Regions from separate parts of the Stenotrophomonas sp. 86428_Sma genome, predicted to be linked through region 1. Evidence: predicted binding sites of a transcription regulator. Region 1 holds the regulator's gene; the other holds the start of a gene.
The links. The regulator FliA, encoded in region 1, starts transcription of late flagellar genes. The targets are predictions, from matches to a motif close to TAAAGTTTNNCNNNCNNNGGCCGATAA.

Region 1 (6,489 bases):
TCACGCTCAACCCACAATTGGAACGTGTCTTGCAGGAGTCCACGCAGGGCAACGGCGCCGCGCTGGAACCCGGACTCTCTGAGCGACTGCACCAGAGCCTGGCCGAATGCGTCAGCAAGCAGGAAGCCCGCAACGAGCCCGCGGTCGTGCTGGTACCTGGCCCGGTGCGTGCCGCGCTGGCCCGCCTGGTCCGCCACAGCGTTCCGTCGCTGTCGGTCCTGGCCTACAGCGAGGTGCCGGAGGACAAGCGCCTGAAGCTGGTCGGAACGATCAGCTGACGCCGCCCTCCGATGCGCCAGAAAACAGACACCACTTTCGAACCAACGCAACAGACAGATACCAAGGGGAACCCGCACCGTGCAGACCACCGACCACCCGAGTTCTCCGACCGCCACCCCGCCGTCTTCGTCCCGTGACCACAGCATGAAAATCAAACGATTCGTCGCCGCCGACATGCGCTCGGCCATGAACCTGGTGCGCAAGGAACATGGTCCTGACGCCGTGATCCTGTCCAACCGCCGGATCGAGGAAGGCATCGAGATCGTCGCCGCCGCCAACTACGACGAGAGCGCCGTGCAGCGTGCACTGGAAGCCTCGCGTCGTGACATCGCTCCGCCGCCGGCGCCGAAGCCGCGCACCGCCGCCGACGCGGTGATCGCCGCGGTCACCCGCCGCCGCAGCAATACCCCGGCACCGGAACCGGTGGCCGCAACCACCTCGGCCGTGGCTGCCCTCGCCCGCGCTGCGGTCGGCGCCACCGGCCGCACCCTGGACAGCGCCGACGAGATCGTGCCGACCCGCGGCAGCACCGGCTTCGCCGCCACCCTGGCACGCGCCGCCGTCAACGAACCGGCGCTGCCGGATCAGATCTTCGCTCCGTTCGCCGAAGCCATCGTCGCACCGGCGCCCAGCACCGCCGCACCGGCCAACCGCGCCCGCTTCCAGATCGACCCGCCGCACGAGACGCATCACGAAAGCGCGGCGTCGGCCGTGCAGCCGCCGCCGCTGCCGACCGCTGCCGTGACCGAAGCGCAACCCGGGATCGTCGCCAGCGAACCGGCACCGGTCGAAGCCAGCGACGAAACCGGCGCTGCCCCCGTGCTGGCCCCAGCCCCGGCACTGACCCTGGTGGCCCAGGACGACGCCGAGATCCGCCAGCTGCGCCAGGAAGTGGCCGGCATGCGCCATGTGATCGAGCGCGAGATGAACCGCTTCACCGACGAGCGCCTGCGCGGCTGCCCGGTGCGCGCCACCGCGCTGGACCTGATGGACGAGTATGGCTTCGATGCCGGCCTCGCCCGCGACGTGGCCATGCAGATCCCGCTGGAGACCGAGGCCCATCGAGGCCGCGGCCTGATGCTGGGGCTGATTTCGCGCAAGCTGCCGATCGCCCCGGTCGACCCGCTGGAAGAAGGTGGCGTGATCGCCCTGGTCGGCCCGACCGGCGCTGGCAAGACCACCACCATCGCCAAGCTGGCCTCGCGCTTCGCCGAGAAGCACGCGCCGCGTGACGTGGCCCTGGTCACCACCGACACCACCCGCATCGGTGCCCGCGAGCAGCTGTACGGCTACGGCCGCCAGCTCGGCATCGCGGTGCACGAGGCCAACAGCGGCACCGACCTGGACCAGCTGCTGGAACGCCTGAAGGACTACAAGCTGGTGCTGATCGACACCGCCGGCCTGGGCCCGCGCGACCGCGCCCTGGCCGCCCAGCTGCAGTGGCTGCGTGCCGCGCGCCAGGTCCGCACCCTGCTGGTGCTGCCGGCCAACACCAGCTTCGGCGACATGGACGAGGTGGTCCGCCGCTTCGGCGCCGCCAACCTGCAGGGCTTGGTACTGAGCAAGCTGGACGAGACCGGCCGCTTCGGCAACGCCCTGTCGGTGGCCGTGGATCATGCCCTGCCGATCACCTGGGTGACCGATGGCCAGGACGTCCCGGAGGACCTGCACCGGGCCAGTGCAGCCAATCTTGTACTTCGCCTTGAAGATTTGCGCCGCGCGGCCGATATGCCCTGCAACCCGGAGTTGAACCATGCCGTCGCGTGAGTACGCCAAGCTGACCAAGACCTTCCCGCTGTCGGCCACCCGCAGCGAGCCGCTCGGCCCTGTGCGCACCATTGCGGTCACTGGCGGCAAGGGCGGCGTGGGCAAGACGAATGTGTCGGCCAACCTGGCCGTGGCACTGGCTGGCATGGGCAAGCGCACGCTGCTGCTGGACGCCGACCTCGGCCTGGCCAACATCGACGTGATCCTGGGCCTGAACCCCACCTTTACACTGGCCGACCTGGTCGCCGGCCGCTGCACGCTGGATGACGTCATCGTCGAAGGCCCGAACGGCGTGCTGGTGGTCCCGGCCGCATCCGGCCGCCGCCACATGGCCGAGCTGGCCCCGGCCGAGCACGTTGGCCTGGTCAACGTGTTCTCCGAGCTGGAGCGCGAGCTGGACATCATGGTGGTGGACACTGCCGCGGGCATCACCGATGGCGTGCTGACCTTCTGCCAGGCCGCACAGGACACCGTGGTGGTGGTCTGTGACGAGCCGGCCTCGATCACCGACGCCTACGCACTGATCAAGGTGCTGTCGCGCGAGCGTGGCGTGGACCGCATCCAGGTGGTGGCCAACATGGTGCGCGACCCCAACGAGGGCCGCGTGCTGTACGAAAAGCTGACCCGCGTCTGCGAGAAGTTCCTTGCCGATGTCTCGCTGAACTACCTGGGCTGCGTGCCGCAGGACGATTGGCTGCGCCTGTCGGTGCAGCGCCAGCAGCCGGTGGTGAAGGCCTATCCGTCCAGCCCGGCGGCGCTGGCGATCACCGAGATCGCGCGCCGTACCGCGCGCTGGCAGGCGCCGACCGAACCGCGTGGCGGCGTCGAGTTCTTCCTCGAACGCATCCTCAAGCAGCGTGGGGTGACGGCATGAAAGGCGCAGCCCAGTACAGGGAAGTGCAGCGCTCGGCGGCGAACGAAGTCATCGCCCAGCATTCGGACCTGGTGCGGCGCATCGCCCACCACCTGGCCGCGCGCCTCCCGGCCAGCGTCGAGGTCGACGACCTGATCCAGGCCGGCATGATGGGCCTGATCGAAGCCTCGCGCAGCTATGACGCCGACCAGGGTGCTTCTTTCGAGACCTACGCCTCGATCCGCATCCGTGGTTCGATGATCGACGAGATCCGCCGTGGTGACTGGGTCCCGCGCTCGGTGCACCGCCGTGCACGTGATGCCGCCGCCACCATCCGCCGCCTGGAACAGAGCAGTGGCCGTGCCGCCAGCGCCACTGAAGTGGCCGCCGCGATGGAGATGCCGCTGCCCGAGTACCTGCGGCTGATGGAAGACGCTGCACGTGGCCAGGTGCTGAGCCTGGAATCGCGCATCGAGGACCAGGGCGAGCTGGACACCGTCGCCCAGGGCGGGCCGACCCCGCAGCAGGTACTGGAGCGCGGCGAGTTCGGTCGCGAGCTGGGCAAGGCCATCGGCCACCTGCCCGAGCGCGAACAACTGGTGCTCTCGCTGTACTACGAGCAGGAACTGAACCTGAAGGAGATCGGCGCGGTGCTCGGCGTGAGCGAGTCGCGGGTCTGCCAGATCCACGGCCAGGCGGTACTGCGCCTGCGTGGCCGGCTGAAGCTGTTCGAGGCTGCCGACGCAGGCCTCGAAGAATGAACATCCCCGAGGCGGCTGCCCCCGGCCGTCCGGAATGAACAACAAAGGAATTCTGCTTTGAACAAGAACATGCGCATCCTGATCGTCGACGACTTCTCGACCATGCGTCGAATCGTCAAGAACCTGCTGGGCGATCTGGGCTTCACCAATACCGCCGAAGCCGAGGACGGGCATGCCGCGCTGTCGCTGCTGCAGAGCCAGCCGTTCGATTTCGTGGTCACCGACTGGAACATGCCGGTGATGACCGGCATCGAGCTGCTCAAGGCGATCCGTGCCGATGCCAAGCTGAAGACCCTGCCGGTGCTGATGGTCACGGCAGAAGCCAAGCGCGAGCAGATCATCGAAGCCGCCCAGAGCGGTGTGAACGGCTACATCATCAAGCCGTTCACCGCGCAGACGCTGGAAGAGAAGCTCGGCAAGATCTTCGAACGCCTGGCGGCCAGCGTCTGATGGATACCACGGTCGACAAGAACGCCCTCGCCCTGCGCCTGCAGGAGGCTCTGGACGCGCTCGAATCCGGTGACGAGGCCGCCTGGCGGCAGCGCATCGACGGGCTGGTCGCGCTGCGCACGCAGCCGATGATGAGCGGCCTCTCGCGGCTGGCCCGCGAGCTGGGACAGGCGCTGGGCGAACTGCCGACCGTGCCGAGCGAAGCCGGCGAACTGGACGACGCCTGCGCGCGACTGGACCACGTGGTGGCGATGACCGAACAGGCCACGCACCGCACCCTGGACCTGGCCGAGGAATGCCGCAGCCTGACCGAACAGCTGCGCGCCGAAGGCCTGCAGCCGGGCCAGGACGCGCAGCTCGAGCGCATCCGCCACAACCTGACCGAGATCGCCCTGACCCAGAGCTACCAGGACCTGACCGGGCAGATCATCCGTCGCGTGGTCGGCATCGTCCGCCGCGTGCACGAAGGCTTCGGCGCGCTCGGCCTGCCGCCGGAACAGCATCGCACCGACCCGGAACTGGCCGGGCCGGCACTGAAGGGACTGGACCGCCACGCGGTCTCGCAGAACGACGCCGACGACCTGTTGTCGGATCTGGGGCTGTAAGCATGAGCGCGGTATCCGACGACATCACTGCCGATTTCATCATCGAGGCGCAGGAGATCCTGGATCGCCTCGGCGAACAGCTGGTGTCGCTGGAGCAGGCACCGCAGGACAGCGACCAGCTCAACGCGGTGTTCCGCGGCTACCACACGCTCAAGGGCGGCGCCGGCTTCCTCGGCGTCACCGCCATGGTAGAGCTGTGCCATGCCGCTGAAGAGGCGCTGGGCGCCGCACGTGCCGGCCAGGCCGTGCTGCAGGCCCACCACTTCGACGCGGCCCAGCAATCGCTGGACTACCTGCAGTCGATGCTGGACGCGGTTTCCTCCGGCACCGAGCCGGGCTATGCGCCGCCGGACCTGATCGCACAGTTCGACGTGCACGGCGGTGCCGTGGCTGCACCCGCCGCCGCAGCAGCACCCACCGCGGGTGGCAGCGACCTGATCACCGACGACGAATTCGAGGCTCTGCTCGACCAGCTGCATGGTGGCAACGCGCCGACCGCGGTCGCGCCAGCGAAGAAGGCCGACGACGGACTGATCAGCGAAGACGAGTTCGAAGCCCTGCTCGACCAGCTGCACGGTGGCGCGGCACCGGGCACCAAGCCTGCGGCCGTGGTGGCACCGGCACCGATCGCAGCGCCGCGCCCGGTCGCCGCACCGGCACCGGCGGCGAAGCCGGCCGCCAAGCCGCTGGCCGAGGCCGAACATACCGTGCGCGTGGACACCAAGCGCCTGGACGCGATCGTCAACCTGATCGGCGAACTGGTGCTGTCACGCAATCGGCTCAAGACCCTGCGTGCACGCCTGCGCGATGAAGAGCTGGACCGGGCCGTGTCCACTCTGGATATCGCCACCGCCCGCCTGCAGTCGGCAGTGATGCGCACCCGCATGCAGCCGGTGGGCAAGGTGTTCTCGCGCTTCCCCAAGGTTGCCCGCGACGTCGCCCGCTCGCTGAAGAAGGAAGTGGACCTGGAACTGATCGGCGCCGAGACCGAGCTCGACCGCAACCTGGTCGAAGCGCTGGCCGACCCGCTGGTGCACCTGGTCCGCAACGCCATCGACCATGGCGTGGAAATGCCCGACCTGCGCGAGGCACAGGGCAAGCCACGGATGGGCCATGTGCGCCTGTCGGCACAGCAGGAAGGCGACTACGTCAGCATCGAGGTGCAGGACGATGGCGCCGGCATCGACCCGGAAAAGCTGCGTGCCAAGGCGCGCGAGAAGGGCCTGATCGATCCGGAAGCCGCCGCCCGCCTGAGCAGCGAGGAGTGCCTGCACCTGGTGTTCCTGCCCGGCTTCTCGACCAAGCAGCAGGTCACCGACATCTCCGGTCGTGGCGTCGGCATGGACGTGGTGCAGTCACGCATCCGCGAACTGAGCGGCCAGATCCAGATCCAGTCGGAACTGGGCCGTGGCAGCCGCTTCCTGATCCGCGTGCCGCTGACCCTGGCGATCCTGCCGACCCTGCTGGTGCAGGCCGGCGAGGACGTCTATGCGCTGCCGCTGGCCCGCGTGATGGAAGTGCTGCACGCGCCGCGCACCTCGCTGGGCTGGTTCGATGGCCGTGCCGTGCTCGACCGCCGCTCGCACACGCTGCCGCTGGTCGATCTGCGCCAGTGGCTGGATGTGACGCCGGCCGCCTCGCCGCTGCTGACCATCGTGGTGCTGCAGGCTGGCGAAGCGCGCTTCGGGCTGGTCGTGGACCAGGTACGCGGGCGTGAGGAAGTGGTCATCAAGCCGCTGCCGAAAGCGCTGCGCGGCCTGCGCGGTTATGCCGG
Region 2 (6,489 bases), 1.4 Mb from region 1:
CGGCCCGTTCCCGACCGAACTGGACGACGAAGTCGGCCAGGGCATCCGTGACCGCGGCGCCGAGTACGGTGCCTCGACCGGCCGTCCGCGTCGCTGCGGCTGGATGGACATCGTCGCGCTGAAGCGCGCCGTGGCCATCAACGGCATCAGCGGCCTGTGCATCACCAAGCTGGACGTGCTGGATGGCATGGAAAAGCTGAAGGTCTGCATCGCCTACGAATACAACGGCAAGCGCACCGAGTACGCGCCGCTGGACGCGCAGGGCTGGGAAGACTGCACCCCGGTGTACCTGGAGTTCCCGGGCTGGAGCGAGAACACCCACGGCATCACCCAGTGGGACGAGCTGCCGCCGGCGGCACGCGCCTACCTGCGTTCGCTGGAAGAGCTGGCCGGCTGCCCGATCAGCATCGTCTCCACCGGCCCGGACCGCGACCACACCATGGTCCTGCAGGATCCGTTCGCCTGAGGTAGCGCCGGGCGCTGCCCGGCGTAGGTGACAGTAAGAGCCCCGCGAAAGCGGGGCTTTTTCGTTACTGTGTCGGCACGGCCAGCAGGGAAATGACGTGATGACCCGGATGTCAGCGTGAAGGGCGTAACGGTGGTGCGGATCACCCTGTGGGTGATGTGGAGCCTGTGGGCGCTTGCCTGCGCGGTGCTGGTGCTGGGCGCGATCGCCAACCACATGGCCTCACGCACGCAGGTGCTGCCTCTGGTGCTGAGCCCGGGCGCGACGGCCGAGGTCACGGTCTACCGCTTCATCGATGACCAATTGCGGCTGCGCCTGCGTTACGCGGATGACGGTACTTCCACGGCGATCGATCCTGAGGTGCGCCTGCGCGTGGAAACCCCGACAGATCAGACCGACTTCCGCGCCGAAACGCGTTCGGGCGTGCCGGGTTCCGGCATCACCCGCGCGCTGGAATCGGTTGAGCCTGCTGGATTTGCCGCCTCGTACTTCGGTTATGGCCGGGGGGATGCGCTGCCGCGCGGGCGCTCGTGGCTGCGGCTGACTGTGCTGGAGGTCGACCCGGCGCTGGCCGGTCGCACGGCCTCGGTGGAACTGCTGCCACCGATGGACGTACTGAAGCTGACCGACCTGGACTACGCGTGGCTGTGGCCGTTCTTCTTCTGGAAGGTGGCGGCGTTGTTCCTGCTGATTCCGGGCGCTGCGCTGGTGGCATTCACCATCACCTTGCGGCACTGGCAGCGTCAGGCGTCGAAGCCGCCTGTTTCAACAGCGGATACGGATTGATCGACTCTCCCTTCCACCACTGTCTTTCCGGGCCCAGCATGTGCACTTCAAAGTGCAGGTGCGGGGCCTCGGCGCTGGCGTTACCGGTGCTGCCCACGTAACCGATCACCTCTCCGCGCTTGATCACCTGCTTCTCCGCCAGGCCATCGGCGTAGCGCTGCAGATGCGCGTAGTAGTAGCACCAGCGCCCGCTGGGCTCGAACTGGTAAATCGTCAAGCCGCCGCGCTCGCTGTCGAACAGTTTTTCAACCGTTCCATCGGCCACCGCCAGCACCGGCGTACCGGTATCGGCCATGATGTCGATGGCATCGTGCACGCGACCCTCGCTGCGCGCATCGGTGAACGTGTCGCGCAGCTGGGAGGCCAGGACGCCCTGTACCGGCAGCAGCAGACCCGACGGCGCATCCGCAGTCCGCGCGGCTGACGGTGCGGTGGCGGCGGGGGCAGGGGCCGTGTCGAGCGGCGCTACGGATCCCTTGGCCGGCGCCACAGCTGCTGCCGGTTGTGCTTCCGGCAGCGAGGCGGCTACCGGCTCGCCTGCATCGCGGCGCAGCCACCAGCCTGCACCCAGCCCCAGCAGAACGCCCAGCACGATCAGTTGCGAAAGGCGCATCGGCTCACTCCTGCATCACCACGGGTACCGAGGTATCCACGGCATCGGCCACGCGCAGCGCATCCCAGTTGGTCATGCGCACGCAGCCATGCGATTCGGTCTTGCCCACATGGCCGGGTTCGGGCGTGCCATGCAGGCCGTAATGCGGCTTGGACAGATCGATCCAGACCCGCCCGACCGGATTGTTCGGGCCCGGTGGCAGGGTGGCCTTCTTTTCGCCCTTGCGGGCATCCCAGAACAGTTTCGGGTTGTAGTGGAACGGCGGGTCGCGGTAAACGCCCAGGATCTTCCATTCGCCGATCGGTAACGGGTCGTGCTGGCTGCCCGACGACACCGGCACCTGTGCGATCACCTTGCCCTGCGCATCCAGCAGCTGCAGCGTGGAGTCGGATTTGTCGACCACGATCTTCGCCGCCTTTGGCAATGCGGCCAGTGCGATGTTGGGTACCTGGATGCGGCTGCCAGCCTTGGTCAGGTCCACGCCGGGATTGAGCGCCTTCATCAGCTCAGGGGAGGCATGGAAGCGCTCGCCGAGGGCTTCTTCCACACTGCCGTAGCCCAGCGATGTGAGCTTGGCCTGGGCGGCGGGCCCTTTCGGAGTGGCCTGGAACGGACCGGCGACATCCTCAGCAGTCAGCGTGTAGCTGGCCAGCGGCCCAACGGTATCGGCCTGCAGGGCCTTCCAGGTGGTGTCGTCCAGTTCGCCCGTTACGTCCAGCCCATGCGCTGCCTGGAAACCCGACACCGCGCGTCGCTGGTTGCTGCCCACTTCGCCGTCGATCTGGCCAGGGGAGAAGTTCGCGCGATCCAGCAGCACCTGGGCGTGCAGCGCGGAGTGGGGTGCGGTGTCCGGTCCGGCCGTTTCGGCAATGGGCGCGGGCAGGTGGGGCGGCGGCGCCTGCGCGAAGGCTGGCGACGCCAGCAGCGAGAGAGCGAGCAGGGTGGATCGGGACACGGGCAAGGGCATTGGGATCTCCAGCAGGTCACGCCACCACCTTGCCCGCAGCAGCCGCCGAGCCACCGTGAAAGGGATCTGACGTCCGCATGAGCAGTCGCGCCCACCGCAGTCAATTCCCGTGTCCAGAAGCGGCCGGGCCGGGGCTCACCAAGGTGAACGGTGGCCGACGCTATCGACGGACGGCGATCAAGATTGCCTGCCGGGCCGCCGATAAGGGCGCATCCCCCCGTTTTGGATACCCCCATGAACTACTTGAGGAACGTCAGGGTTGCCTGGCGTCTTGGGCTGGGCTTTGGCCTGTTGCTGCTGTTGGTTGCGGCCGTGGTGGCCACCGGCGCCACCGCCAGTGTCGTGCAGAAGCGCGCGATGCAGCAGGTGGTCGATGTCAGCGTGGCCAAGGTGCGCCTGCTCTCGCAGATGCTCGATGCCAACAACCAGATGATGGTCGTTCGCCGCGAGATGCTGATCCGCCAGGGCGATGACCGTGGCCATGATGAGCAGCGCATCGCCGATCTGGTCAAGCGCTATGAGGCCAGTTGGACGGCCTACCAGGCGCTGCCCAGCGACGCCGAGGGCAAGGCCATTGCCGAAACCATCGCCGCCAAGCGTGCCATCGCGCGTCCGCTCAACAAGCAGACCAGCGAACTGATGGAGCAGGGCGACTACCCGGGCGCCGTGGCGCTGACCCTGGGCCCCGTGCAGGAAGCGGCAAACGGCTGGAACAAGGCGCTGTCCGATGGCGTGGACTTCGAAGAGAAGGAAAGCCGTGATGCCGCCGCCGAGGCGATCCGCCTGGGTGAGCGCAGCCTGCTGCAGCTGCTGGTGCTGGGCGGCGTCGCGCTGCTGGTGGGCATTGGTGCCTCGGTGATGATCGGCCGCAGCCTGACCGGTCCGCTGGCCCGCGCGGTGAACCTGGCCGAACGCCTGTCCAAGGGCCAGCTGGACCAGGAGTTCCGCCTCGGCGGCCGTGACGAACTGACCCAGTTGGGCGAGGCGATGGCCAGCGTGCGGCAGAGCGTGCAGGCGGCGATCGGCGCACAGCTGCAGATGGCTGAGCAGCATGAGGCGGGCGCGATCCGCTATCGCATGGACGCCACGGCGTTCCCCGGTGACTTCGGCCGCATGGTGCAGGCCACCAACAGCCTGGTCGAATCGCACGTGCAGGTGGAGCTGCTGATGGCCGAAGTGATGCAGCGCTACGCCATCGGCGACCTCAGCCGCGACCTGCCCGACTACCCGGGCGAGAAGGGCACGCTGACCCGTACGTTGGCCGCGGTGAAGCAGAGCCTGATGGCGATCAACGCGCAGATCGATGAACTGGCCCGCGCCGCACGCGCTGGTGATTTCAGCATGCGTGGTGATGCCGCTGCGTTCCAGTACCAGTTCAAGGCGATGGTCGAACATCTCAACGGCATGATGGCCAGTTCGCAGGCCAGCATTGCCGATGTCTCCGACGTGCTGCGCGCGATCTCGCACGGCGACCTGACCGCACGCATGGACGGCGAGTACGACGGCGTGTTCGCACGCATGCGCGACGATGCCAACACCACCACCGCACAGCTGACCGGCATCGTGCGTGGTATCCAGGTGGCTGCCGACAGCATCAACAACGCGGCGCAGGAACTGGCCGCCGGCAACAACGACCTGTCGCGCCGCACCGAGCAGCAGGCAGCCAATCTGGAAGAGGCTGCTGCATCGATGGAGGAACTGACCTCCACCGTGCGCCAGAACGCCGAGCTGGCGCGTCAGGCCGACAGTGAAGCGCATGCCGCGGGTGCCGCCGTACGCGAGACCGAGCAGGCGATGGCACAGATGGCATCGGTGATGGGCGAGATCGATCAGTCATCAGCACGCATCTCGGAGATCTCCACGGTGATCGACGGCATCGCGTTCCAGACCAACATCCTGGCGCTGAATGCTGCGGTTGAAGCGGCCCGTGCAGGTGAGCAGGGGCGTGGTTTCGCCGTGGTCGCCAGCGAAGTACGCACGCTCGCACAGCGTGCCGGTGTCGCCGCCAAGGAGATCAAGGAACTGATCGAAGATGCCGCTGCGAAGGTGAAGAGCGGCCTGGCAGTGACGGTCGAATCGGAAGCCGCGATCGCGCGCGTAGCCCAGGCAAGTTCGCGCACCACCCAGCTGATGAGCGACATCGCAGCGGCCAGCAAGGAACAGGCCGCCGGTATCGAGCAGGTCAACCAGGTGGTGGTGCAGATGGACCAGGTGACCCAGCAGAACGCTGCGCTGGTGGAAGAAGCCACTGCCGCCAGCCGCGCGCTGGAAGAACAGGCGCATGCGCTGACCACGTCGGTGGCGGTGTTCAAGGTGGAGCAGGGCGCGCGCATGCCCATCGTGCCTGCGCAGGCGGCGTAAGCAACCTGCGACTGGATGTTGGATGACGCCCTGCATCGCGATGCCCCGCATGCAGGGCACCGCATGCACGCAACCGGTCGGTGCCGCTGGCTAGCGGCCGCCCGCGGCGCGTTCGATCAACCAGCCAGCTGCGTACAGCAACAGCAGTGTTGGCGGAACCAGTACTGCATACGCGGTCGACCAGGGTTTGCCGTACAGCAGGCTGCCTGCGCCGATGGCATCGAATGCAGCAGACTGCAGGGTGATGGGGAGCGACATCAGGATATAGGCCCCCTTCGGGTCCGCATCCGACTGCGCGCCGTGAACCAGCCATGCGGTCAACAGCAGGTAGACCACGCAAAGCGCAAGACCGGTCCAGCTCAGTAATCGCCGCATCTTCATCCGCATGCCTCCGTTCAACGGACGTCGAAGTGAGCCTGCAGAGGCAGGCTCACATTCCGCAGCAGATCCCTGACCACCACCTGCGCAGTCCACGTGCCTTTCGGATCACTGGCCTCGGCCACGAACTTCAGGTGCAGGTTGGTCATGTACAACAGGGTTGGCGGGCCGGGCAGGGCAGCGGTGAAACAGGGAACATCGCGTTCGTCGATGCTGGTACTGCCGTCCGGGCGCAGCATGCGCAGATCGCAGTGCACCTTGGGTACGCGGTTCTCATCCAGTTGTGGGTTGGACAGGAATGTCAGCAGGAACAATTCACCGCCCGGGTGGACTTCGTCGGCCTGGGTAAAACCGGGAGTGGTCTCCGGTGGGGTTTCCCACTTGGCCCGCCAGTCGGCATCGGAGGTGACCAGCAGCGATGCCGCAAAGCCACCGCTGGATTTCATGGCATCGGTCTCCGGCATCGCCTTGCCTGCCCCGTTTATCCAGCCATCGTTGGCGGAACTGTTCAGTGGCAGCATCATGACCATCATGACCATCATGGCCAGCGCGTAGGTCCATCGCATCAGAGGCTCTCCTTGGCAGCCGCGTTCCGCGGCAGAGCGGGCAGTATTGCTCAACCTTGCCCGGCAAAGCAGCCGGAGAGCCGGAGCAGAGTTTCCGTTGCCTGCCGATGTGGGCGATGCTTGCCAGCAAAGGAGGTGACATGGGAATCGGGAGCGAGGAAAAGCCGGGCGGTGATTCAGCATCACCCACGCCGCAGCACGTGCTGATGCTGCCCGGCCTGGATGGCTCCGGCAGGCTGTCGTTCCCGTTTCTGTCAACACTCCAGGCTCATGGGCTGACGACGCAGGCGATTACGCTGCCTGCGCAGGGAGGGCAGGATCACGCCACGCTGGCCCAACGGCTGTGGTCGCA

Region 2: the regulator FliA is predicted to act here: its motif matches at 3,011-3,037, upstream of ACZK3J_RS16955 (methyl-accepting chemotaxis protein).

The regions. Positions count from the first base shown of each region.
Region 1 covers NZ_CM151156.1:2,260,577-2,267,065, reverse strand. Annotated here, with positions in the region: gene flhA (flagellar biosynthesis protein FlhA) at 1-278, shown strand, start outside; gene flhF (flagellar biosynthesis GTPase FlhF) at 424-2,046, shown strand; gene ACZK3J_RS10415 (MinD/ParA family ATP-binding protein) at 2,033-2,920, shown strand; gene ACZK3J_RS10410 (RNA polymerase sigma factor FliA) at 2,917-3,660, shown strand; gene cheY (chemotaxis response regulator CheY) at 3,718-4,110, shown strand; gene ACZK3J_RS10400 (protein phosphatase CheZ) at 4,110-4,715, shown strand; gene ACZK3J_RS10395 (chemotaxis protein CheA) at 4,718-6,489, shown strand, end outside.
Region 2 covers NZ_CM151156.1:3,671,691-3,678,179, reverse strand. Annotated here, with positions in the region: gene ACZK3J_RS16975 (adenylosuccinate synthase) at 1-466, shown strand, start outside; gene ACZK3J_RS16970 (hypothetical protein) at 584-1,252, shown strand; gene ACZK3J_RS16965 (M23 family metallopeptidase) at 1,188-1,865, opposite strand; gene ACZK3J_RS16960 (L,D-transpeptidase family protein) at 1,870-2,832, opposite strand; gene ACZK3J_RS16955 (methyl-accepting chemotaxis protein) at 3,067-5,193, shown strand; gene ACZK3J_RS16950 (hypothetical protein) at 5,284-5,574, opposite strand; gene ACZK3J_RS16945 (hypothetical protein) at 5,589-6,137, opposite strand; gene ACZK3J_RS16940 (alpha/beta fold hydrolase) at 6,278-6,489, shown strand, end outside.